DNA from 4 places in the Citrobacter sp. U14242 genome. Region 3 is predicted to be linked to each of the others. Evidence: predicted binding sites of a transcription regulator. Region 3 holds the regulator's gene; each other region holds the start of a gene.
What was found. Region 3 encodes Fur, which represses iron uptake genes when iron is present. Its sites were predicted from a motif close to ATAATAATGAGAACNACTATCAA; they were not measured.
Positions count from the first base shown of each region.

Region 1 (6,097 bases), on a different contig from region 3:
GCCCACATGACGTTAGCACGCACGTTGTAGTTTTCCGGCTCCTGTAATGCTTTTGGACCTTCTTCGATAAGCGTCAGCAGAATGCCTTCGGCAAAGCGATCCTGAATTTTGCCGTCAACCGGATAAGTCACATATTGCTCAACGGTATGAACGAATGCATCCACCACACCGTTTGCCACCTGACGCGGCGGGAGGGTGTAGGTGTAAACCGGATCCAGCACGGCAAAAACCGGCTGCACAAACGGGGTCATAAAGGCCAGCTTATCGCCGGTGGTTTTACGCGAAATTACCGCTCCGGAGTTAGATTCAGAACCGGTTGCTGGCAGGGTTAATACGGAACCCATTGGGATGGCGCTTTTTACGTCATTGCCGTGGGTTTCCAGAATACGCCATGGATCGATGCCGTCAGCGTACTGTGCTGCAGCGGCGATGAATTTGGTGCCGTCGAGAACAGAACCGCCGCCTACCGCCAGCAGGAATGTCACCTTCTCATCACGGACAATTTTTACCGCGTTCATCAGCGTTTCATAGGATGGGTTCGGCTCAATACCGCCAAACTCGAGCACATCCAGACCTTTCAGTGCGTCCTGAACTTGTGCCAGAACACCTGTTTTTTTCACGCTACCACCGCCGTAGGTAATCAGTACGCGAGCATCCTGGGGGATTTGGTCGCGCAGTTCTGCAATCGCGCCTTTACCAAACAGAATGCGGGTTGGGGTATGGAGATTAAAGTTGTTCATTGCTCGTTACCTTGTGTGGGTAAAAAAGAGGGCAGGCGAGTGTCTGCCTGATGGTGAACATTGTGGTCGTCAGAAGCGTTCCTCTCAATGCTCATTTCTGCCGATGTCTTGCCCATTTCTACAGACTACTGGAGAAAAGAGATAAAAGTGCGCACTATATCAAGGTTGCAAATCAATGATGAAATGGTGCCCTATGAACCGTGATGAGATCTGTCTCCTGCTGACAGATAAAATTAATCAGCTGAAAAATAATGAGAATAAATTAAATGATCTGCTGCCTGATATTCGCTTACTGTATGGCTCTGAACCAGGGGGGCGCACACCAGTGATGTATCAGCCTGGCATCATATTTCTCTTTTCAGGACATAAAATTGGTTATATCAACGAGCGTGTCTTTCGCTATGACGCCAACGAATATTTACTGCTAACAGTACCTTTACCCTTTGAATGTGAAACTTATGCGACACCGGACGTTCCGTTGGCGGGTATCCGCCTGAACGTCGATATCCTGCAATTGCAGGAATTGCTGATGGATATTGGGGAGGATGAGCTGTTCCAGCCCGCAATGGCGGCAAGCGGGATTAATTCGGCGACGCTATCCGATGAAATTCTTTGTGCAGCGGAACGTCTGCTGGATGTGATGGAGCGGCCATTGGATGCACGTATTCTGGGAAAACAGATTATTCGTGAGATCCTCTACCACGTGCTGACCGGGCCACGTGGAGGAGCCTTACTGGCGCTGGTCAGTCGCCAGACACATTTCAGTTTGATAAGCCGTGTGCTGAAGCGAATTGAAACCAAGTACACCGAAAATCTCAATGTTGAGCAATTAGCGGCAGAGGCCAATATGAGCGTGTCGGCGTTCCATCATAATTTTAAATCGGTGACCAGTACTTCACCATTGCAGTATCTGAAGAGCTATCGATTGCATAAAGCGCGGATGATGATGATTCATGATGGGATGAAAGCGAGTGCGGCGGCAATGCGCGTGGGTTATGAGAGTGCATCGCAGTTTAGTCGGGAGTTCAAACGTTACTTTGGCGTCACGCCAGGGGAAGATGCAGCCAGAATTAGGATGATGCAGGGGAGTTGATCTCTTGTCGGTCAGACAGGTTTACTGTAGGCCTTAAAGCTGCGCGCCATAAGGCGAAATGCCGGGAGGGGACCCGGCCTACGGACGCAGCTCAGGCGCTACAGTATTTTTTTTTAATCACCACGAACAGCGTTCCCAGCAGACCTGCAGTTAGCAGGGCGATTGGCAGGATCATTAAAAAGGTCATTACCTGATCTTCGTGGCGTTTAACAAACGGGATCATGCTGAGCGCATAGCCGAAACTGGTGACCACCGTGACCCACAGCAGGCCGCTCAGCCAGTTAAAAAACTGGAAACGACGGTTAGGCAGCCCTGAAATCCCCGCCATGGTCGGCAGCAAGGTGCGTACAAACGCCAGGAAACGTCCGGCGAGTAGTGCCATCAACCCGTGTTGGTCAAACATACAGGTAGCACGCTGATGATATTTTTCAGGTAATTGTGCCAGCCAGCCTTTCACTGTTCGTGTATTGCCCAGCCAGCGCCCCTGAATGTAGCTCAGCCAGCAACCGAGGCTGGCAGCGGCAGTCAGAATCGCTATGGTAGGTAAAAAGCTCATCACGTCCTGAGCAATCAGCGCTCCTGCCAGTAATAGCAGGCTGTCACCGGGCAAAAAGGAGGCGGGCAGCAGGCCATTTTCTAAAAACAGCGTGGCGAACATCACAAAGTACACCACGCTCACGACGTGTGGGTCCGCCAGCGCGGCAAAATCATGTTGCCAGAGCGCGGAGATAATATCTTGAATGACTACCATGGACTTTCCTGTGGAACAGCGTTTATAGGTGGATTGTACTCCTGAATTGTCCGGGATGCCTTGATCCCGGACGCAACAATTGCAGACTTTTCCACCAGAAGTGTCTGCATATATGTCCATCTGCGGCAATGTTACTCGATTCGGGTAAATCCTGCGGCTAAATCGGCAATCAGATCGTCAACATTTTCTAAACCGATGTGTAAACGGATGAGCGTTCCGCTGAAGTCCACTTTACCTTCCGGACGAATTGCCGCGATGTGTTCCGGTTGGTTAGCCAGAATCAGCGATTCAAAACCGCCCCAGGAATAGGCCATGCTGAACAGGCTGAAGTGATCCAGGTACGCAGACAGTTCTTCATTATTTAGCTTCTTATGCAGAACAAATGAGAACAGACCGCTGCTACCGGTAAAGTCGCGTTTCCAGAATTCGTGTCCCTTGCTGCCGGGAAGTGCCGGGTGATTCACGCGGGCAACCTGCGGATGGTCAGCCAGCCACTCGGCGACTTTTAAACTGCTTTCATGGTGTTGGCGAAGGCGAACGCTTAACGTCCGCAATCCGCGGCTGGTCATATAGGCGGTATCGGCATCCAGCATTTGTCCCATCAGATAGGCATTTTCACGCAGTTGATCCCAGCAACGGGCATTGGATACCGCTGTCCCAACCATGCCGTCAGAATGACCAATCAGATATTTCGTCCCGGCCTGAATTGAGATATCGATACCGAAATCCAGCGCGTTGAACAACACGCCCGCAGCCCAGGTGTTATCAATCATGATGATAGCGTCCGGCACAACGCTTCTGACTGCGGCAACAATAGCTGGAACATCATGAACTTCCATGGTGACAGAACCTGGAGACTCAAGAAAAACAACTTTAGTGTTCGGCTGTATATGCTTCACAATATCCGCGCCGACCAGCGGATCGAACCAGCCGGTTGTCACGCCAAGCTTGCCCAGTATCTTAGTGCAGAAATCCTGGCTGGGTTCATAGGCGGTGTTTGTCATCAGCACATGATCGCCTTGTTCAACAAAGGCAAGGATGGTGTTGGCAACGGCTGCTGCACCGCAAGGGAACAGGGCGCAGCCCGCTCCGCCTTCCAGTTCACACATCGCTTCCTGCAGTGAGAAATGCGTCAGCGTGCCGCGACGTCCATAGAAAAGGGCACCGTTTGCGCGGTTATGCGTCGCCTGTTTTTTCGCCGCAACGGTGTCGAATACCAGTGAAGACGCGCGCTGGATCACGCTATTTACCGAACCCAGCGTGTATTTTTTACTACGCCCGGCGTGAACGAGTTTGGTCTCAAGCTGCTTATCTGCCATGTTGTATTACCTATTTTTATACGTCTGGATGTCTAAACTAGCATGAATCTCATCTGCCGCGTCCTGCAGAATAGCCATAAAGTACAAAATATTCTCAAATCGATTTCGGGGGACTTTTTTACTGCGTGAGCGCAAGGAAAAGAAACCAAAGGTGCGGCACTATGTAAATAGTAATGAGAACGACTATCAATTCGACGTCGTTTTGATATGATTACGCTCAGATTTTGTGATTTGCGTCCTGGAGATACAGAGTGGGTAATAATTTGATGCAGACGGACCTTTCCGTCTGGGGTATGTATCAGCACGCCGATATCGTGGTTAAGTGCGTGATGATTGGGCTGATTTTGGCGTCAGTGATCACCTGGGCTATCTTCTTTAGTAAGAGCCTTGAGTTCTTTACGCAGAAGCGCCGTCTTAATCGTGAACAGCAGATGCTGGCAGATGCCCGCTCTTTAGATCAGGCAAGTGAGATTGCCGCTGGATTCGATGCCAAAAGCCTGGGTTCTCTGCTGATTAATGAAGCGCAGAATGAACTGGAACTGTCAGAAGGCAGTGATGACAACGAAGGGATCAAAGAGCGTACCGGTTTCCGTCTGGAACGTCGCGTTGCCGCAGTTGGTCGTCAGATGGGGCGGGGTAATGGATACCTGGCAACCATCGGGGCTATCTCTCCATTTGTCGGGTTGTTTGGTACAGTATGGGGCATCATGAATAGCTTCATCGGTATCGCACAAACCCAAACCACCAACCTGGCTGTTGTTGCTCCAGGTATTGCAGAAGCACTGTTAGCGACCGCGATCGGTCTGGTTGCGGCAATTCCTGCTGTTGTTATCTACAACATTTTTGCTCGTCAGATTGGCAGCTATAAAGCGATGCTGGGCGATGTCGCGGCGCAGGTGCTGTTGCTGCAAAGTCGTGACCTGGACCTGAGTGCAAGCGCGTCTGCACACCCGGTACGTGCTGCGCAGAAATTACGTGTAGGGTAATGTTCCATGGCAATGAGCTTTAATGAAAACCTGGATGATAACGGTGAAATGCATGACATCAACGTGACGCCGTTTATCGACGTCATGTTGGTATTGTTGATCATCTTTATGGTGGCAGCGCCACTGGCAACCGTGGATGTGAAGGTGAATCTCCCCGCATCTACCAGTACGCCGCAACCGCGTCCGGAAAAACCGGTTTACCTGTCAGTAAAAGCCGATAACACCATGTTTATTGGTAACGATCAGGTAACCGATGAGACGATGATTAACGAGCTAAACGCGCTAACTGAAGGCAAGAAAGACACCACTATCTTCTTCCGGGCAGATAAAACCGTTGACTACGAAACCATGATGAAGGTTATGGATACGTTGCATCAGGCGGGCTACCTGAAGATTGGTTTGGTCGGTGAAGAGACCGTGAAAGCCAAATAACTCTTGTTGCCGGGTACAGGTTGACCTTACCCGGCAAGCTTCTCCTGCTATTACTCCCCTGTACGTCTTTTGCCTTATCTGTTCTCGTCCAACGCAACCGTAGTGATTTTTGTGGGCTCATAGTTCCCTTCGGATAGCTTACGGGTCAGGCGCAATGTGGCTGTTTCACGCGCAAGCAGATGCTGGTATGTGCTTTCCAGACGGGCCATGATTTTGTCCCGTAATTCTGGCTGCTGAGCGATGATGGCCTCGATAGTGGCACCGTAAATCTCTTCTTTGGCTTGCAGGGCGTAGATTTCATGACGATTTTGCCATTTCATCCGCACCAGCGCGGCGGGTATAGAAACCATCTCTTGAGCAAGGCTTTCCAGCGTCGCGTTTTTATTGGCTATCAACACAGACAGATTTTGTTTTAAGACAAACTCATCACTTTTGTGGTTATCTAAAGCCAAATAAACATTATTATCTTCAACATCTTTCATTTTATTTCTCTTCCAGAGAATAAAAAATAGGATCGTTGGTTTCGCGAGTAATTAAATTAAGCCAAATTTTGTTGCCTTGTTCATTTATCATGGCTGTTTTTTGGGCCAGAATTTTACTTAATTCCTGGGCGTTAATGTCACCTTCCGCCTGTAATGAATTGAGCAGACGAGTAAATGACTCAATTTTTGCCGCGCGGAAAAGACGCTCTTTTAAATGACGATCGCACTCTTCAAATAACATATTCCGGGACTGACCGGTAGTTGCGGAGCTAATCAAAACTTCTGATTCGTAAT
Region 1 is NZ_JBKGLW010000005.1:73,773-79,869, reverse strand. It holds gene yqhD (alcohol dehydrogenase) at 1-740, opposite strand, end outside; gene ACLJXE_RS09635 (AraC family transcriptional regulator N-terminal domain-containing protein) at 934-1,833, shown strand; gene yghB (DedA family general envelope maintenance protein YghB) at 1,925-2,584, opposite strand; gene metC (cystathionine beta-lyase) at 2,716-3,903, opposite strand; gene exbB (tol-pal system-associated acyl-CoA thioesterase) at 4,155-4,889, shown strand; gene exbD (TonB system transport protein ExbD) at 4,896-5,321, shown strand; gene ACLJXE_RS09610 (hypothetical protein) at 5,396-5,803, opposite strand; gene ACLJXE_RS09605 (hypothetical protein) at 5,805-6,097, opposite strand, start outside.
Region 1: the regulator Fur is predicted to act here: its motif matches at 4,071-4,093, upstream of exbB (tol-pal system-associated acyl-CoA thioesterase).

Region 2 (6,097 bases), on a different contig from region 3:
CTTCCTGGCGTGACGTCAGTTGTGGCATCGGTAACGCTTTACGATCCAGCTTCCCGTTGGCGCTGAGCGGTAGCTCCGCCAGTTGCAGCAGCACGGCCGGTACCATATGTGCAGGCAGGGTTGCGCGCAGATTCTCGCGCAATGCCGCAATATCCAGCGGTAAACCCGATTGTGACACCAGATAACCCACTAACTGGCGAGCATCGCCGCCTGTCGCTGCCGCCTGATTGAATACGCAGGCATGGGCAACAGCATGCTCAACATCTGGCAACTGCTGCATCACCCGATCAATCTCGCCCAGTTCAATACGCTGCCCGCGGATTTTTAGCTGGTCATCACTGCGCCCAAGATATTCCACCGCACCATTTTCCAGCCAGCGTGCCACGTCTCCGGTACGGTACATCCGTTCGCCAGGGTTAAATGGATCGGCAATAAAACGACTCGCCGTCAGATCGGGTCGGCCGAGATATCCCTGCGCCAGTTGGATCCCCGTCAGGTACAGGTCACCGGCGACACCAATGGGCACTGGACGCATCATGGCATCGAGGATCCGCAAACCGGTATTCCAGACCGGATAGCCGATGGGTACGCTGTTGCCCGTCACGGCAGCGAGTTCCTCACCCCAGGCTGGATACCAGCTTACATCTACCGCCGCCTCGGTTGGCCCATACAAATTATGCAGCGGCGCGTGGGTCAGTTGCTCCCATTCGCGGCACAACTCTGCCGGCAGCGCTTCACCGCTACAAAACACCTGTTTCAACGTGGAGCAGCTTTCCTGCGCCGTTTCTGGTGTCAGTGAGGTCACAAACGCCGCCAGCATCGACGGTACAAAGTGCGTTGTCGTCACCCCAAACGTCGCGAAGAACTGTTGCATCGCCAGTGGGTCACGATGTGCCTCTGGTTCAGCCATTACCAATTTTGCCCCGGCAATAAACGGCCAGAAAAACTCCCAGACCGAAACATCAAAACTGCATGGCGTTTTTTGCGCCACCACATCGTCGGCGGTCAGCGGATAGTGATTCTGCATCCACAGCAGGCGGTTAACGATGGCGGTTTGCCCTACCATCACCCCTTTTGGTCTGCCCGTCGATCCTGAGGTGAAGATGATATAGGCCGTATGATTTGGTCGTGATAATGCTAATGGTGTGTCATCCTGCTCTGGTAGCGGCGCGGTGTAGCACAGGCTTTCCAGTCCAGGGATATCGCTAAAACGAGCCAATTGTTCATCAGTGGTGATAAGCAAAGTAGGTTTAGCGTCTTCCAGCATCATCCGCAGGCGATCGTCCGGATATCCGGTATCCAGCGGTAACCAGGCAGCCCCTGCTTCGACGATACCGTGCAGCGCCAGCGTCAGGAAAACGGAGCGCGGTAATGCGACCGCCACGCTGTCCCCCGGGCGCACACCGCGTTCGAGCAGCAGTTTTGCCAGTGCCACCACCTGCTGACGCATTTCGCGATAGCTAAACTGATAGCGGGCATCGGCCAGCGCCGGCGCATCCGGTGTTTTGCTGGCTTGCCCAGCCACCAGTGCACTTAATGTGGTGGAAGGGATCGTCATTGCCGTATTGTTAATTGTCGCCAGTTGTTCATGCTCAGACGCCAGCAGCATCTCCGCATCCCCGCAGCGTAGCGTCGGATTTGCGGCAAATTGTGCAATAAGCGCCGTTAAACGCGAAGCATGCTGTGCCAACGTAGCGGCGCCATATCGCTGCTTATTCGCCAGAATTTCAATGCTCAACCCGCCATTTTCATCCGGGAACAGCGCCAGCTCCAGATCGTTAACCGGCCCCGTTGCCAGCGTATGCGTTTGTGCCTGCACGCCGGGAATATTCAACTGATAGTCAAAGATCTTCACGTTCAGCACCGGGCCAAACAACGGTTCAGCCCCGGCTGCACGCCCGCTGTCACGGACAATTTGTTCGGCATCATAGCGCTGGTGTCGGCGCATTTTCTTCATCTGGCCAGCCAGCCGTTGAGCAAGCGCAGGGAGACTTTCTGCTGCATCAAGTCTCACAGCAAAGGGCAGGACATTTAACACCGGTCCGGTAGCGGTAAGCGCCGCTGATCCCATGCGGCGCATAAAGATAAACCCGGCGGCATAGTCCATTCGGCTACATAAACGACCGAGCCATAATGCTACCAGCGCCAGTGCCAGATCCGCACGCTGAACATCTGGCATACGTGACGCAAGCTGGCGAAATGACCCTTCAGGCGCGGTTAACTTCATACGAATAATATCCGCGCTGGCTGAGCGACCCGGCAGCGGTTTGTTCGACAATGAAGCCGGCGGCGGCAGTTGTTGGCGTTGTTCAGCCCAGAATGCGCTATCACGTTGCCAGGCATCGCTTTGACGATACTGTTGATACTCTTCCACGACCTCGGCAAACGGCGTAAATGGCGAGGCTGGCGTGGATTCATCGCGCAGCCACGCTGTGTAAATTGCAGCAATCTGGCGGGTAATCGCCGGGAAACTAAAGCCATCAACCAGTAAGTGATGATAGCGCTGATACCAGTACCAGCGTTTATCTCCCACCTGAATGAGCAGATGGAAGACCAGCGGCTTACCGCCGTCAACGCGAAGATCCTGTTGCAGATCCGCCCGCATCAACGCGCGTGCCGCCTCGTGCGGACTGGATTCATCACGCAAATCGAGTATGTCAGGTTCAGCAAAGGTGAGCGTAGGATCAACCCATTGCCAGATTTCACCGTTATCCTCAGTGAACTGCATCCGCAGGGTATCCGCATGTTCCAGACCGGCCACGACCGCCTTTGCCAGCAGTGGTGCATTCAGTTCACCGGTTAATTCGACATAGTGTGCAACGCTCCACGCCGAGGGCAATGTGGAGAGCTTTTCTGCCATCCAGATCCCTGGCTGGGCCGCAACTAAGGGTAAGCGCTGGGTCATTGCGCCTCCTGTACATCGACATAGTTCGCTGGCATCAGCGTGGTCCAGTTCGCATCCAGCCATTGCTGGCAGAGTTCCTGCGACTGCGGTTCGCACACAACCGTCCAGCCAGCAGGAAGTGAACACTGCTGAGGCCAGAGGCTGAATTGACGTTGTGGGTTTTGCAGAATGTAAAACTGTCCCTGCGGGTTATCGAAGGGGTTACTGAATTCCATACTCAACTCCTGTCGTGGAACATCGTCCGGTTAAAGCGTGTCAGTGAGCGGTTGCCAGAGCGTCATCAGCCCTTGCATTAAGCCGCCGCGCCAGCAAAGCGCATCATGTCCACCCTCAACCTGACGCCAGAAAATAGACTGTGGTGCAGAGGGAAATTGGGCGAATAGCGCCTGATTAGCACGAAAAATAATCGGCTCGCGGGTCCCGGCCTCCAGCACAATACGTAGACCCTGAACGCCTACCGTTCCGGCCTTCAGTTGTTCAATAATCACGCCATCCTGATGACCACCGCGATGCGGCCACCAATAAGATCCGGACTGACTAAGTACGCAGCCAAAACGATCTGGCCAGTTCAGTCCAGCATACAGCGAAGCCAAACCGCCAAAACTTTGCCCGGCAACTACCGTGCGCTGCGGGTCGTCGCTGAATGGCGTCGTGGTCTTCACCAACGGCAATAATTCCTGCTGAACGGCCAGCCAAAAATCAGGGTTACACGGCAACTCATGGCTGCGATGCGGCGTGTCAATGGCATCAATCAGGAGATATACCGCGGGTGGAAGCTGGCCACGATGAGTGAGTGAGGTGAGTGCAGGCCAGACCGGCATACTGTCTGCCCAAAATTGTCCGTCCAGCAGAATAGCCAGGGGACGTTCTTCCGGGTTGGCTTCACCGGTGGTGAAAATCCACACCCGGCGCGTATTACCCAACCGGTCGCTGTGCCATTGCAGGCATACTGCGGGCGAATCAGGATTTTCAGGGCGATCCCATCCCGGCTGTACGGGAGCATCTGGCATCTCCAGTGCGGACACCGCATGCCCCCGCCCCCCTTTCCAGCTTTGAGTATTGAGAGGATCCGCAATAGCCTGTGGCAGCAGTTGCCGCCAGCCTTCGCGTAGCACAGTACGATCGGGCGTTTCACCCGGTGCCAGTGAGGCAAAAATATCGTTTCGATCGGAGGGGATAAAACAGTAACTGCCGCGCCAGTTAGCGCTCAGGGAAATGCTCCAGCACCAAACATTCGTTCCATCAATACGTCGCATCGACTGGGGTACGGCATTTTGATGATGATCGGTAACGCCCGTGATGTAAACCCACACCCGGCGAATGGCTGACTCTTTTTCGGTGCCCTGTGGGTCACGCCACCAGAACGTTACGCGGTAATCTCCGTTGTCTTCACGCTCCCATTCCGGGCCATTTTTAGACTGCCACCACGCCTCGCTTCCCATCATTAACGCCGTCACCGTCATAACCCCATGTTTATTGTGAAATTTTATATATTTGCGTGAAATATATTGATAATATTATTGATAACTATTTGCATTTGCAATAGCGTATTGACGCGCTGTGGGAAGCGCGCACAGTTTTTCACCACTTATAAACCGACCTGGCGCTGCGTACTTTTTCTGGAACGGAGGGTTTACGCAGATGCGGGCGACATCAGGCCTGGTGCCCAAAACGGCACACGGGTACTCGTGGCTAAAAGAAAGCAGGACATACAATGAACAACAAGATTCATTCACTGGCCTTATTGGTCAATTTAGGGATTTACGGGGTAGCACTGCCCGCAATGGCAGAAGATAAAACCGATAGCGCCGCCGTCTCTCATGAAGACACCATCGTCGTCACCGCCGCTCAGCAGAACCTGCAGGCGCCAGGCGTTTCAACCATCACCGCAGATGAAATCCGTAAGAACCCTCCGGCTCGCGACGTCTCGGAAATCATCCGTACCATGCCAGGTGTGAACCTGACCGGTAACTCAACCAGTGGTCAGCGCGGTAACAACCGGCAGATTGATATTCGCGGTATGGGCCCAGAAAATACCCTGATTTTGATCGACGGCAAGCCGGTCACCAGCCGCAACTCTGTGCGCCAGGGGTGGCGTGGTGAGCGTGATACCCGCGGTGATACCGCCTGGGTACCACCAGAAATGATTGAACGCATTGAAGTCCTGCGCGGCCCAGCAGCAGCACGCTACGGCAACGGCGCGGCAGGTGGTGTGGTGAATATCATCACCAAAAAAGGCAGCAGTGAATGGCACGGTTCATGGGATACCTATTTCAACGCGCCGGAGCACAAAGACGAAGGTTCAACCAAACGCACCAACTTTAGCCTGAATGGTCCAATGGGCGGAGATTTCAGCTTCCGTCTGTACGGTAACCTCGATAAAACCCAGGCCGATGCCTGGGATATCAACCAGGGCCATCAGTCAGAACGTACAGGTACGTATTCCAATACCTTACCGGCCGGTCGCGAAGGGGTGATCAACAAAGACATCAACGGTATTGTGCGTTGGGATTTCGCCCCACTGCAGTCACTGGAACTGGAAGCGGGTTATAGCCGCCAGGGCAACCTGTACGCGGGTGACACGCAAAATACCAACACTAACCAGTTGGTGAAAGATAACTACGGTAAAGAAACTAACCGTCTGTACCGTCAGAACTACTCGCTGACCTGGAACGGCGGCTGGGATAATGGTGTCACCACCAGCAACTGGGTGCAGTACGAACACACGCGTAACTCTCGCACGCCGGAAGGTCTGGCCGGTGGAACCGAGGGGATCTTCGACCCGACGGCTTCCCAAAAATATGTCGATGCCGACCTGAATGACGTCATGCTGCACAGTGAGATCAGCATTCCGTTGGATCTGCTGGTCAATCAAAACCTGACGCTGGGTACTGAATGGAACCAGCAGCGCATGAAGGACATGCTGTCTAACTCGCAGACCTTTATGGGCGGTAATATTCCAGGCTACAGTAGCACCGATCGCAGCCCATATTCGAAAGCCGAGATCTTCTCCCTGTTTGCCGAAAACAATATGGAGCTGACCGACAGCACCATGCTGACGCCGGGCCTGCGTTTCGATCACCACAGCATTGTAGGCGACAACTGGAGCCCGTCATTAAACCTGTCTCAAGGTTTGGGCGACGACTTTACGCTGAAAATGGGCATCGCACGCGCCTATAAAGCACCAAGCTT
Region 2 is NZ_JBKGLW010000003.1:77,522-83,618, forward strand. It holds gene entF (enterobactin non-ribosomal peptide synthetase EntF) at 1-2,905, opposite strand, end outside; gene ACLJXE_RS05400 (MbtH family protein) at 2,902-3,120, opposite strand; gene fes (enterochelin esterase) at 3,151-4,368, opposite strand; gene ACLJXE_RS05410 (TonB-dependent siderophore receptor) at 4,620-6,097, shown strand, end outside.
Region 2: the regulator Fur is predicted to act here: its motif matches at 4,420-4,442, upstream of fes (enterochelin esterase).

Region 3 (6,097 bases):
GATTTCATCCTCATGGAAAACAAGCGTTTTTTTCAATTGTTCAACGCTTTTTTATCTGCCAATGAAAATGTAACAGAAAGCAATCAAATATGTGCGGTTGCTCATACTATTACATACTCGTTACAGAAAGAGATTGATAATTCGCGTCGCGAAAAATAGTCTATTCATTGTAGTCAATGAGGTTTTCTCAGCGCTACTTTTTTTAATTTTTGCTTTTTCGCTGTTTGCCTTTGGTGACAGCATTTTATACCCAATGGATTTCGAGTTGCATCAAGGCGGCGACGCAGTGAATTCCCGGGAGCGTACATCAGTACGTGACTGGGATGAGCGAGGAAAGCCAACGCAGATGCGGCTTGAAAGACGAAGGGTTATACGTCAAAGAGGATTAACATATGCGTACGTTTAGTGGCAAACGTAGTACGCTGGCGCTGGCTATCGCCGGTATCACAGCAATGTCGGGTTTTGTTGTCGCTCCCCAGGTTCACGCCGAAGGTTTTATTGATGACTCTACCTTAACTGGTGGCATTTATTACTGGCAGCGTGAGCGTGACCGTAAAGATGTGACCGATCATGACAAATACAAAACTAACCTTTCTCACTCCACCTGGAACGCAAACCTCGACTTCCAGTCCGGTTACGTGGCGGATATGTTTGGTATTGATGTCGCAGCATTTACCGCTATTGAAATGAACGAAAGTAGCGAAAGCGGCCATCCAAACGAAATCGCATTCTCTTCAAAAAATAAAGGCTATGACGAAGATTACTCCGGCGATAAGAGCGGGATCAGCCTGTATAAAGCGGCAGCTAAATTTAAATTTGGCCCGACCTGGGCGCGCGCCGGTTATATTCAGCCAACCGGGCAAACTCTGCTGGCACCACACTGGAGCTTTATGCCTGGTACCTATCAGGGTGCTGAAGCCGGTGCCAACTTCGATTATGACGATGCGGGTGCGCTGAGCTTCTCCTATATGTGGGCCAACGAATATAAAGCTCCGTGGCACACCGAAGTCGATAAATTCTATCAAGCCGATAAAAAGACCAAAGTTGATTACCTCCATTCAATCGGCGCAAAGTATGACTTCAAAAATAACCTGTTGCTGGAAGCGGCATTCGGTCAGTCTGAAGGCTACGTCGATCAGTATTTCGCCAAAGCCAGCTACAAATTTGATCTAGGCGGTAACCCGTTTACAACCAGCTACCAGTTCTACGGCGCCCGCGATAAGGTTGATGACCGCACGGTTAACGACATTTATGATGGCACGGCCTGGCTGCAGGCACTGACCTTCGGCTACAAAGTGGCAGAAGTCGTGGATCTGCGACTGGAAGGGACCTGGGTTAAAGCTGACGGGCAGCAGGGCTACTTCCTGCAGCGTATGACTCCGACCTATGCGTCTTCAAACGGTCGTCTGGACGTTTGGTGGGATAACCGTTCTGACTTCAACGCCAACGGCGAAAAAGCGGTCTTCTTCGGTGCGATGTATGACCTGAAGAACTGGAACCTGCCAGGCTGGGCTGTGGGTGCCTCCTATGTTTACGCATGGGATGCTAAACCGGCTACCTGGCAGCTCAACCCGGATGCGTACTACGACAAAAATCGTACTATCGAAGAGTCGTCTTACAGCCTGGATGCGGTCTATACCCTGCAGGACGGCCGTGCGAAGGGCACTATGTTTAAACTGCACTTCACCCAGTACGACAACCATTCAGATATTCCGAGCTGGGGCGGTGGTTACGGTAACATCTTCCAGGATGAGCGTGACGTGAAATTCATCGTTATTGCTCCGTTCACCATCTTCTAATGCCGACGGCGGCAGGCCGCAAGCCTGCCGTTTTGTTGAGGAGTGTGTTATGAAAAAGCTGATACTCATCGCCGTCATGGCATCAGGGCTGGTTGCCTGCGCGCAATCACCAGCGCCGAAAGAAGATAGCCATCTTAAGGAAGCTTACAGCGCTTGTATCAATACTGCGCAGGGCTCGCCGGAGAAAATCGAGGCCTGTCAGAGCGTGTTAAACGTGCTGAAGAAAGAAAAACAGCATCAGCAGTTTGCCAATGAAGAAAGCGTGCGCGTACTGGATTACCAGCAGTGTATCCAGGCAACGCGTACGGGTAACGATCAGGCCGTTTCGGCCGATTGCGACAAGGTCTGGCAGGAAATTCGCAGCAAGAACGCTGTGAAATAAGGCCTCTTTTCCTTTAAGGGCCGGAGCGCAAGAACGGCTCCGGCCTGATCGTTATTTCATCCTATCTACTCGCAATGCAGTCAAATTGTACGCAGTTGCCGGGGAACATCTCCAGAACTGGTCGCCCTTCGTCAGACGGAAAAAAATGAACGTCGCTAAAATCAGCAATGGCGTATTTTGCACCATAAGAAAGTAGTGACTTACCGCCAATCCCTACACAAAAAGTACCTGCGCGAACGGCTGATGTAACCCCACTGGCTGAATCTTCAAAGACCAGAGCTGTCTCTGCGGGGATCTTAAGACGTTGTATGGCTAACAAATAAGGGTCTGGCCAGGGTTTACCTCGTTCAACATCATCACGCTCTACAATTACGGAAATCGCGCCGTGTGCATCAAGTAAATCAATAACGCGGTTAATTTTATATCGCCAACCGCTTGTCACAATTCCGATGGTGATACCTGCCTGAGCCAGTGCGGCGATCAGTGCTGAAATGCCTGCAATAGGTTGATATTCAGCATTATTTTCTGCATCAATAATGTATTGCTGCACTTTTTCACGATCGCTAAGCGATAAATCACTGAATAAAGCGCGTAGAGTGTGTGGTCCAGGTTGGCCGTGGATATGATTAACGATATCGGCAGTGCTGATTGTACGCCCGTACATTTGAGCTGCTTCACTCCAGGCTCGTTCAATAACACTGTTCGAATCGATCAATACGCCGTCCATATCAAAAAGAACAGCGGCAATATTTTGCTTCGCGCCAGACATTTTTCCTCCAACATTGAGTTACCTGATTGCCGTACATTTGCGGCTTTTTATGGATAATGTCGTCAGAAGTGAGGTCTGTATAATGCTGTTTTTTCCCGCGTAGATGAGAGAATGGAATGGAAACCAGACGATTACAGGCGTTCGTTACTTTGGCTGAACTGGGGAGTTATCGTAGCGCAGCCGAGGTTCTCTGCATAACGCAACCTGCGTTGACCAAACAGATCCAGTCGTTGGAACAGACGTTTGGCTTCAATCTTTTTATTCGTGGCCGTCATGGTGCGGTACTCACTGAGCAGGGGGCCTTGCTCTATTCGAGAGCCTGTGAACTGCTTAAAGGCTATGACGACTTCCTGAATTATGCCTATGACATACAGCATGGATCTGTGGGGGAGCTGGCTGTGGGATTTGGTTTGTCAACGTTTAGCCTGGTTCCAACATGGATTAAGGATTTTTGCGAAAGCTACCCTCAAGTACGGTTTTCGCTGAAAGATATTCCTTCAAGCGTTCAGAGTGGAATGCTGCTGGATGGAAGACTCCATATTGCTTTTCTTCGACTACCAGTAACCCCCGCACTTGCGTATCGGGTCATTAAACAAGAACGCATTGTGCTGGCTACGCCCATGGATGGACAAATGGATGTGTACAGTGCGCTCAATTGCTATTCAGTATTGCAGGTTAATCCCCTGCGAGAGCCGTGTCTGGCGGAACAGTCGCGCATTTTTTTATCGCAAAAGAATATTCAGGCTTCACCGGTAACGGTTGCAGATGATATCCATACCTTACTGGCGCTGATTGCTGGGGGCAATGGTGTCGCGTTTTTGCCTGAGAGTGTTAATAACTTCCTGCCTGTAGGGGTGAGACTGATTGAATTGAGTGATTCACCAGCCATGTGGAATATTGGAATCGCATGGAATCCAGAATTCTCACATCCTCTACGAGACCTATTTTTACAGGTGATGATGCGTAAAAAGGGGATATTTGCGTTGTAGCAAGATAGAAAAAAGCCAACCGTAAGGTTGGCTTTTCAGAAAGCATCACATTATTTGGCGTCGTGCGCATGATCGTCTTCGCGGCAATCGCCTTCAGCGCAGTGACCATACAGATAGAGGCTATGGTTAGTTAAACGAATACCATGTTTAGCCGCAATCTCACGTTGACGCGCTTCGATGGAGTCATCGCTGAACTCGACCACTTTGCCGCAGTCAAGGCAAATCAGGTGATCGTGATGATGTTGCTGGGTCAGTTCGAAGACGGATTTACCCCCTTCAAAATTATGGCGGGTCACGATTCCGGCATCATCAAATTGGTTCAGCACGCGATACACGGTCGCCAGACCAATTTCTTCACCCATGTCGATCAGGCGTTTGTATAAGTCTTCCGCACTGACGTGATGGTTATCCGGTTCCTGAAGAACTTCCAGAATCTTTAAACGAGGAAGCGTTACTTTCAGGCCAGCCTTCTTTAATGCGGTATTGTTGTCAGTCATGCGGAATCTGTCCTGTAGCTAAACGGTTCACTTCATTAACAGAAGTGACAGAAATTGCACTTGAGATAATGCGTATCATTATAGAACTGCCATGCCCAAATGAAAACTGCAAGTCTCTGGCAAATATTGTTAATCAAAACGTGGTATCACCGACAAACACACTGTGCAATACCCGATTGGCATCCAGCCATTGTACAGGGTCAGGCGAAAAAGTTACAAATTTGTAGCAATTATTTTGATTGGTTTTATCTATTGATGCGGCGCAGATGAATATCTACGCCGCACGAAATCAGGCATTGATGATTTCGTCGAGGTGCAGCTCTTCAGCGATCTGCTTAACCCATTTTTCTACGCGTTCAGCGGTCAGTTCCGGCTGGCGATCTTCATCGATAGCCAGACCCACAAAGTGGTCGTCATCTGCCAGACCTTTGGACGCTTCAAAATGGTAACCCGCCGTTGGCCAGTGGCCGACGATGGTAGCGCCGCGCGGCTCAATGATGTCGCGGATGGTGCCTAACGCATCACAGAAATATTCTGCGTAATCTTCCTGGTCGCCACAGCCGAACAATGCCACCAGTTTACCGTTAAAATCAATGTCTTCGAGAGTAGGGAAGAAGTCATCCCAGTCGCACTGCGCTTCACCGTAGTACCAGGTTGGGATGCCGAGCAGCAGAATGTCATACCCTTCCAGGTCTTCTTTGCTGCTTTTTGCAATGTCATGTACATCGGCAACGTCTTTACCAAGCTGCTTTTGAATCATTTTTGCGATATTTTCGGTATTACCGGTGTCGCTGCCGAAAAAGATGCCAGTGATTGCCATGAGTAAAATAACCTCTTGAAACTTATTGAAATGGTGGTGGCGCATTGCCCACGGATAAGGGCAATCATAGCAGAACAGTCCGGCATGCGGAAACAGCAAACATGCGGGACTGCACTCTGTGCTACACGATTTATGATTTAGAGCAGAAATTCAGACTAAGCCTGACCGCGCAATGCGGTGAGTTGGTTCATCAGCATCTCTTCGATGAGTTCACTGCGACTCATGCTGCGCGCTTCCGCCAATTCATTCAGAGCGTCAACGGCATCCGCGTTCAGTTTCAGTTCGACACGCTTGAGTCCACGAACTTTGTCGCGTTTAAGCTGATTACGTTTATTAATACGTAACTGTTCATCACGCGAAAGCGGATTGGTTTTGGGTCGTCCCGGGCGACGCTCCTGCGCGAACAGATCTAATGTCGTACGGTCCGTTTGTTCTTTGGCCATGATCTTGGTGACTTCGGGGAAACAATCAGCCAGGCGTCTGCCCGGATGGATAGCGCGCCATAATACATCAGCAGGGGAGGCGCGCCAACGCCCACGCGCGTAATCGCGCGCGGACGCTGAGTTTTTAATCAGTTAACCTTCTCACTCAGATAACGACGGATAGCGCGCAGCACGGCATCTGGTTTTTCTGCATGTACCCAATGGCCTGCACCGGCAATAACGTGTGCGCGGGCCAGCGGAAACTGGGCCAGTAATTGCTCGCGATACGCTTCAGTCACATAAGGTGAATTACCGCCGGGGATAAACAACGCCGGGTGTTCCCAGGCGGGTAGGGTTTCCCATCCCACGATATGGGGATACTGCTCCCACAACACCGGGACGTTAAAGCGCCACTCGCC
Region 3 is NZ_JBKGLW010000008.1:299,704-305,800, reverse strand. It holds gene chiP (chitoporin ChiP) at 393-1,799, shown strand; gene chiQ (ChiQ/YbfN family lipoprotein) at 1,849-2,181, shown strand; gene ACLJXE_RS15560 (HAD family hydrolase) at 2,243-2,950, opposite strand; gene ACLJXE_RS15555 (LysR family transcriptional regulator) at 3,067-3,939, shown strand; gene fur (ferric iron uptake transcriptional regulator) at 3,990-4,436, opposite strand; gene ACLJXE_RS15545 (ryhB-regulated fur leader peptide) at 4,429-4,515, opposite strand; gene fldA (flavodoxin FldA) at 4,726-5,256, opposite strand; gene ybfE (LexA regulated protein) at 5,412-5,699, opposite strand; gene ybfF (esterase) at 5,828-6,097, opposite strand, start outside.

Region 4 (6,097 bases), on a different contig from region 3:
GGGGTAGGGGCTTGTTGCGCCATGATAAAAAAGCATGGGTATCACCAGTGGGAGTTTCTTGTGACCTGCAGCCAAATGACGATGCATTACTGCAATGGCATAACGCATCAGTCGAAATGCCATATGGGCGTCGGCGGTGCTCTGATGCTCAATGACGGTGTAAATATAGCCATCGCCTTCGCGCGTTTTTAACGACCACAGCACATCAGAATAGTAGGTGCGCAAATCGTCTTCAATAAAGCTGCCCGATTCCAGTTGCAGCGTTTTAAGATCGCAAAGTTTTTGTAAAGAGGCTGGAAGATGAAGCTGAATAAAGTCGCGTGCGGTCGCAGGATGGTTTAAGAACGTTTTGAAAATCGCGTCATGCGGTGTAGCTGTTGTGTCAGTATTCATGGCGATCCGTCACCTGAGAAACGAGATGACGAGACTCTACTTACCTGGTCGCCAGTAAGCATCCACGAATTAATAACGGTGCGCGGTAGGCTGAAGGAGAGATCTGTTTTGCTGAAACAGAGACCTCTTAGTGGAATCCATTACGCAAAAAGCCGGATATCAGCGTAAACGCTTTATCCGGCTCGGGGACTGGGGCTTGGTGTAAGCTGGATAAGCGCAGCGCCATCCGGCATACAACTAGCGTAAAGCCCACCATTCGCGCAGGCAGGCTTTACCTTCCGGGCAACTTTTGCAGCTTCCGGAAAGACACCCGTCGGCATCTTCCTGAATCCGCACCGCTTTACCCATCTTTTCTAACTGATTCAGCATGGCGTCAATCATCGGCTGCGGGGTATGCAGCGTGTGGCTAATTTGTGTTGCCTCCATGCGCCCCCGCAGAGCCAGTAAATCACGCACCTGGATAAGCGATGCCATCATCCACCACCCTAGTGGCAATCGCCAGTGGTGCTGGCACAGCAAGAGCTTACCGTCTTGTTGGTTGCCAGCAGCGCTACATCTACACGGCTGCGCGCGCGGCGTAACAGACCCAGTAATACGATGTTAAACAGGATGACCGCTAAAATGCACACCAGACTGTATGTCGGGTGCTCTTTGTAGCTAACCGTCTGATAAAACAGTGTTGACAGTGAATAAGCGATATTCAGCCCCCATAAAACCGAGAAGCCCATCCAGCCACGGCTGGACTCACGAGCGATGGCGCCCATAACGGAAATGCACGGTACATACAGCAAAACGAAAATCAGGTAGCTGTATGCCGCAGCAGCGCTGCCGAATTTCTCGCCCATGACGCCCATTGCGCCAGTTGCCATCTCACCGTCACCTTTACTGGCTTCGATAGGGTTGGCCAGAACGCTGAGGCTGAAGGTGTCTTTCAGGCTCTGCCAGGTTTCATCTACTGCACCAAGCAGTTCATCACCGAGGTGGAAATCTGCCGGATTAAACTCTTCTTCCTGAATATTTTCAGCGGTATAGAGCGTGTTAAGTGTCCCAACCACCACTTCTTTTGCCATCGCACCGGTGAACAGACCGACGGTTGCCTGCCAGTTATCTTCGTGAACGCCGATCGGTTTAAACACTGGCGTAATGACGCGGCTGACGGAGGCCAGAGCAGAATCGTTAATGTTGTCGACGATTTTTCCGCTCAGCGAGAAGCTGTTGAATGCGCTGAGGAAAATGCTAACGATGATAATGACTTTACCGGCACGCAGGACAAAGCCTTTCAGACGCTGCCAGGTCTGAATGATCAGACTCTTAACGTGCGGCACGTGGTACACCGGCAGTTCCATCACGAACGGCGTTGCTTCACCACGCATGATGGTGTGCTTGAGCATCAGGCCGGTCAACACCGCCATAACGATACCCAGCACGTACAGTGAGAAGACCGCCAGCGCACCATTCTGACCAAAGAATGCAGCGGCGAAGACGGCAAAAATTGCCAGACGTGCGCCACAGGACATAAACGGCGCCATCATGATGGTCATCAGACGCTCACGCGGGGCGTCCAGTGTACGTGCGCCCATCACTGACGGTACGTTACAGCCAAAGCCTACAATCAGCGGTACAAATGATTTCCCCGGCAGTCCCAGCGCCTGCATCAGACGGTCCATAACAAACGCAGCACGTGCCATGTAGCCGGAGTCTTCGAGGAAGGAGAGGAACAAATACATCATGCCGATTTGCGGAACCAGCGGCAGGACGGTGTTAATCCCGCCGCCAAGACCCTGCGCCAGGAAGATGGTTAACCAGTCCGGGAAGTGCAGCGTATAACCAATCCACTGAATACCATGAATAAAGAGCGCTACAGAGCCGACATCAAATAACGGCTGCAGTGCGCCACCAATGTTGATGGCAAGCAGGAACATCAGGTACATCACGAACAGGAAAATCGGCAGGCCGAGGAAACGGTTAAGAACGATTTTATCGACCGCAGTGGTGAAACGGCTGGGTTCTGCGGTCAGGGTGTTACTGACGGTATCGCAGATAGCGGCAATGCACTGATAACGCGCATCGGCAATATGCAGCGCCGGATCGTCCATCGTTTCGCTCAGACGAGCAACGGCAGCATCCAGATTTTGCGCGGCATCACCGGCGTAAGCGCGGCTGTAGATATCGCCTTCCAGCATCTGCAGGCCCAGCCAGCGGCGCTGTTTCAGTGGCATGTCTTTGGCCATTGCATCGGCGAGGGAATCCGCTTCCTGCAACAACGGCTGGGCATAATGGACCAGCTCGACGGTGTTGTTTTCCTTGTAGCGATCAATCGCCAGCTTCAGCGCTTCAATGCCTCGCGCACGGGTGGAAACCAGTGGCACCACCGGGCAGCCAAGACGGGCAGAAAGGGCGTCGATATCGATACGGATTTGCTGCTTCTCCGCAATGTCCAGCATGTTCAGCGCGACGATGCAGGGGATGCCCAATTCCAGCAGTTGTAACGTCAGGTAGAGGTTGCGCTCAAGGTTGGAAGCGTCGACCACGTTGATCAAGAGATCCGCGTCGCCGCTTAAAATATAGTGGCAGGCAATCTGCTCATCGAGAGAGGTTTGAGATGAGATTGTCGTCAAAGAATAGGTGCCGGGTAAATCGACCAGCGTGACCTGATGGTCTGTGGTCGCGAAATGACCTTCTTTACGCTCGACGGTTACGCCCGCCCAGTTACCCACACGCTGGCGTGCACCGGTGAGTTGGTTGAATAAGGTTGTCTTGCCGGAATTAGGATTACCAATTAAACCAATGGTTAGTTTTTTCATTTTTATAGACTCACTGTATTAACAGGAAACCGCTTCCACTTCTAATAACGCCAGATCCTTCTTACGCAATACCAGACTTACGCGACGCGTTTCAATATGAATAGGATCGCCGAGCGGGGCGACGCGAACCACATTGAAGGACGACCCGGGCAGCATGCCGAGGGATAACAGTTTCTGTCGATAAGCCGGGCTGATTTCACGAGCAAAACCGGTAATTTTCCACGCACTGTCAGGAGTGAATTGCATAGGGACCTACTTATATCTCGCTAACTGGATGATTACCTCATGGGGCGGAAAGGCGGCATGAGACCAGATGATTAGCCAACGAAGGAAAGAGTAAATAATCAACAAAACAATGATAATGAGAATGGTTTCTATCATCAATAGAATAAGTGTGACGGAATGTGGAATTAGATAATAATTTGCGTCAATTTTGATATGCCTCAACATTTATTCTGGTTTGGAATAGATTATTTGGGGCCGTAATTATTGACATTCTTAATGTTTAATTAAGGTTTCATCTGTTAATGAAGTGATAAATATATTGTGAAAAAAACGGGAAATAGATTAAATATGCCGGATGGCGATGTTTAAGCGCCTTATCCGACATACACATTAATTACGACAACCTGGCCGGATAAGGTGTTTATACCGTTATCCGGCACAAGATTACTACTTAACGTTTTTTACCCATTGCCGCCGCCAGCGCATCCATCATCGCGCTGTTGCCAGCAGGCTGCGCGTCACGACCGCGTGGTTTTGCGGCTTTCGGAGCCGGGCGGTTGCCCTGATTACGATCGTTGCCGCCGCCGCGGCGGGCATTGGTTTCACCCGGCTGTTCGTCCAGGCGCATGGTCAGCGCGATACGCTTACGTGGCAGGTCCACTTCCAGCACTTTCACCTTCACAATGTCGCCCGCTTTCACCACGGTGTGTGGATCTTCGACGAACTTATTCGACAGCGAAGAGATATGCACCAGACCGTCCTGGTGAACGCCGATATCCACGAACGCGCCGAAGTTGGTGACGTTGGTGACAGCCCCTTCCAGAATCATTCCCGGCAGCAGATCGTTCATGGTTTCAACGCCATCAGCAAACTGCGCGGTTTTGAATTCAGGACGCGGGTCGCGACCCGGTTTTTCCAGCTCTTTGATGATGTCGGTGACGGTCGGCACCCCGAAACGCTCGTCGGTAAAGTCGGAGGCTTTTAGATTGCGCAATTCGGAGCTGTTGCCCATCAGGTCGCGCAGCGATTGCTCGGTTGCTGCCAGAATGCGTTCCACTATCGGGTAGGCTTCCGGGTGAACCGTTGAGGCATCCAGCGGGTTATCGCCATGGTTGATACGCAGGAAGCCCGCGCACTGTTCAAAGGCTTTTGGCCCCAGACGGCTGACTTTTAGCAACTGCTGACGGTTCTGGAACTGGCCGTTCTCATCACGCCAGGCGACGATGTTTTGCGCCATCATGCGCGTCAGGCCGGCAACGCGGGTCAGCAGCGGTACGGAGGCGGTATTCAGATCGACGCCGACGGCGTTCACACAGTCTTCTACTACCGCATCCAGCTTACGGGCAAGCTGGGTCTGGCTAACGTCGTGCTGATACTGGCCCACGCCGATAGATTTCGGATCAATTTTCACCAGCTCAGCCAGCGGGTCCTGCAGGCGACGGGCGATAGACACCGCACCGCGCAGCGACACGTCGAGGTCCGGGAACTCCAGCGCCGCCAGTTCAGATGCAGAGTAAACTGATGCACCTGCTTCGCTGACGATCACTTTTTGCGCCGTAACGTTCGGGAACTGTTTTTGCACATCAAGGTAGAAGCGTTCGGTTTCGCGCGACGCCGTACCGTTACCAATTGCGACCAGCTCTACGTTGTATTTCTCACATAACGCCGCAACGGCAACGGCGGCTTTGGCTGCCTGACCGGTATGCGGGTAGATAGTGTCGGTAGCGACCAGCTTGCCGGTACCGTCAACAACAGCCACTTTTACACCGGTACGCAGACCGGGATCGAGGCCCATTGTGGCGCGCAGTCCGGCCGGGGCCGCCATCAGCAGGTCGTGCAGGTTACGGGCAAAGACGTTGATGGCTTCATCTTCCGCGCGTTCGCGCACGGTACCCATCAGTTCGGTTTCGAGGTGCATCAGCACCTTAATTCGCCATGTCCAGCTGACAACGCCTTTACGCCAGCTGTCTGCCGGTGCGTTGTTCAGTCGCAGGCCAAGGTGATCCTGAATGATTTGCTCGCCATGGCTCTCTTTCGGTGGCTCATCGAACTGCGGGTCGGCATTCAGGGACAGCTGTAAAATGCCTTCGTTACGGCCGCGGAACATGGCCAGCGCACGGTGAGACGGAACGGTAGAAATCGGTTCGTGGTGGTCGAAGTAGTCGCGGAATTTTGCGCCTTCCTCTTCTTTTCCGCTCACCACGGTGGAGACCAGATGGGCATTTTTCCACAGGTAGTCACGCACTTTCGCCAGCAGCGCGGCATCTTCAGCGAAGCGTTCCATCAGGATATAACGTGCGCCGTCGAGAGCGGCTTTGGTATCTGTCACGCCGTTTTCGGCGTTGAGATATTTTGCGGCTTCCGTTTCCGGGTCGTGAGACGGTTCGTTCCACAACAGGTCTGCCAGCGGCTCCAGTCCGGCCTCAATAGCGATCTGCCCACGGGTGCGGCGTTTAGGTTTGTACGGCAGATAAAGATCTTCGAGTTCGGTCTTACTTAACGTGCCGTTGATCGCTTTTGCCAGGTCGTCGGTCAGTTTACCTTGCTCACCGATAGATTTCAGGATCGCCTGACGGCGGTCTTCCAGTTCACGCAGATACCCCAGACGGGTCTCCAGATTACGCAGTTGCGTATCATCCAGACCGCCGGTGATTTCCTTACGATAACGTGCGATA
Region 4 is NZ_JBKGLW010000002.1:91,675-97,771, reverse strand. It holds gene ACLJXE_RS03235 (Rpn family recombination-promoting nuclease/putative transposase) at 1-393, opposite strand, end outside; gene feoC ([Fe-S]-dependent transcriptional repressor FeoC) at 631-867, opposite strand; gene feoB (Fe(2+) transporter permease subunit FeoB) at 879-3,197, opposite strand; gene feoA (ferrous iron transporter A) at 3,216-3,443, opposite strand; gene ACLJXE_RS03215 (Tex family protein) at 3,874-6,097, opposite strand, start outside.
Region 4: the regulator Fur is predicted to act here: its motif matches at 3,553-3,575, upstream of feoA (ferrous iron transporter A).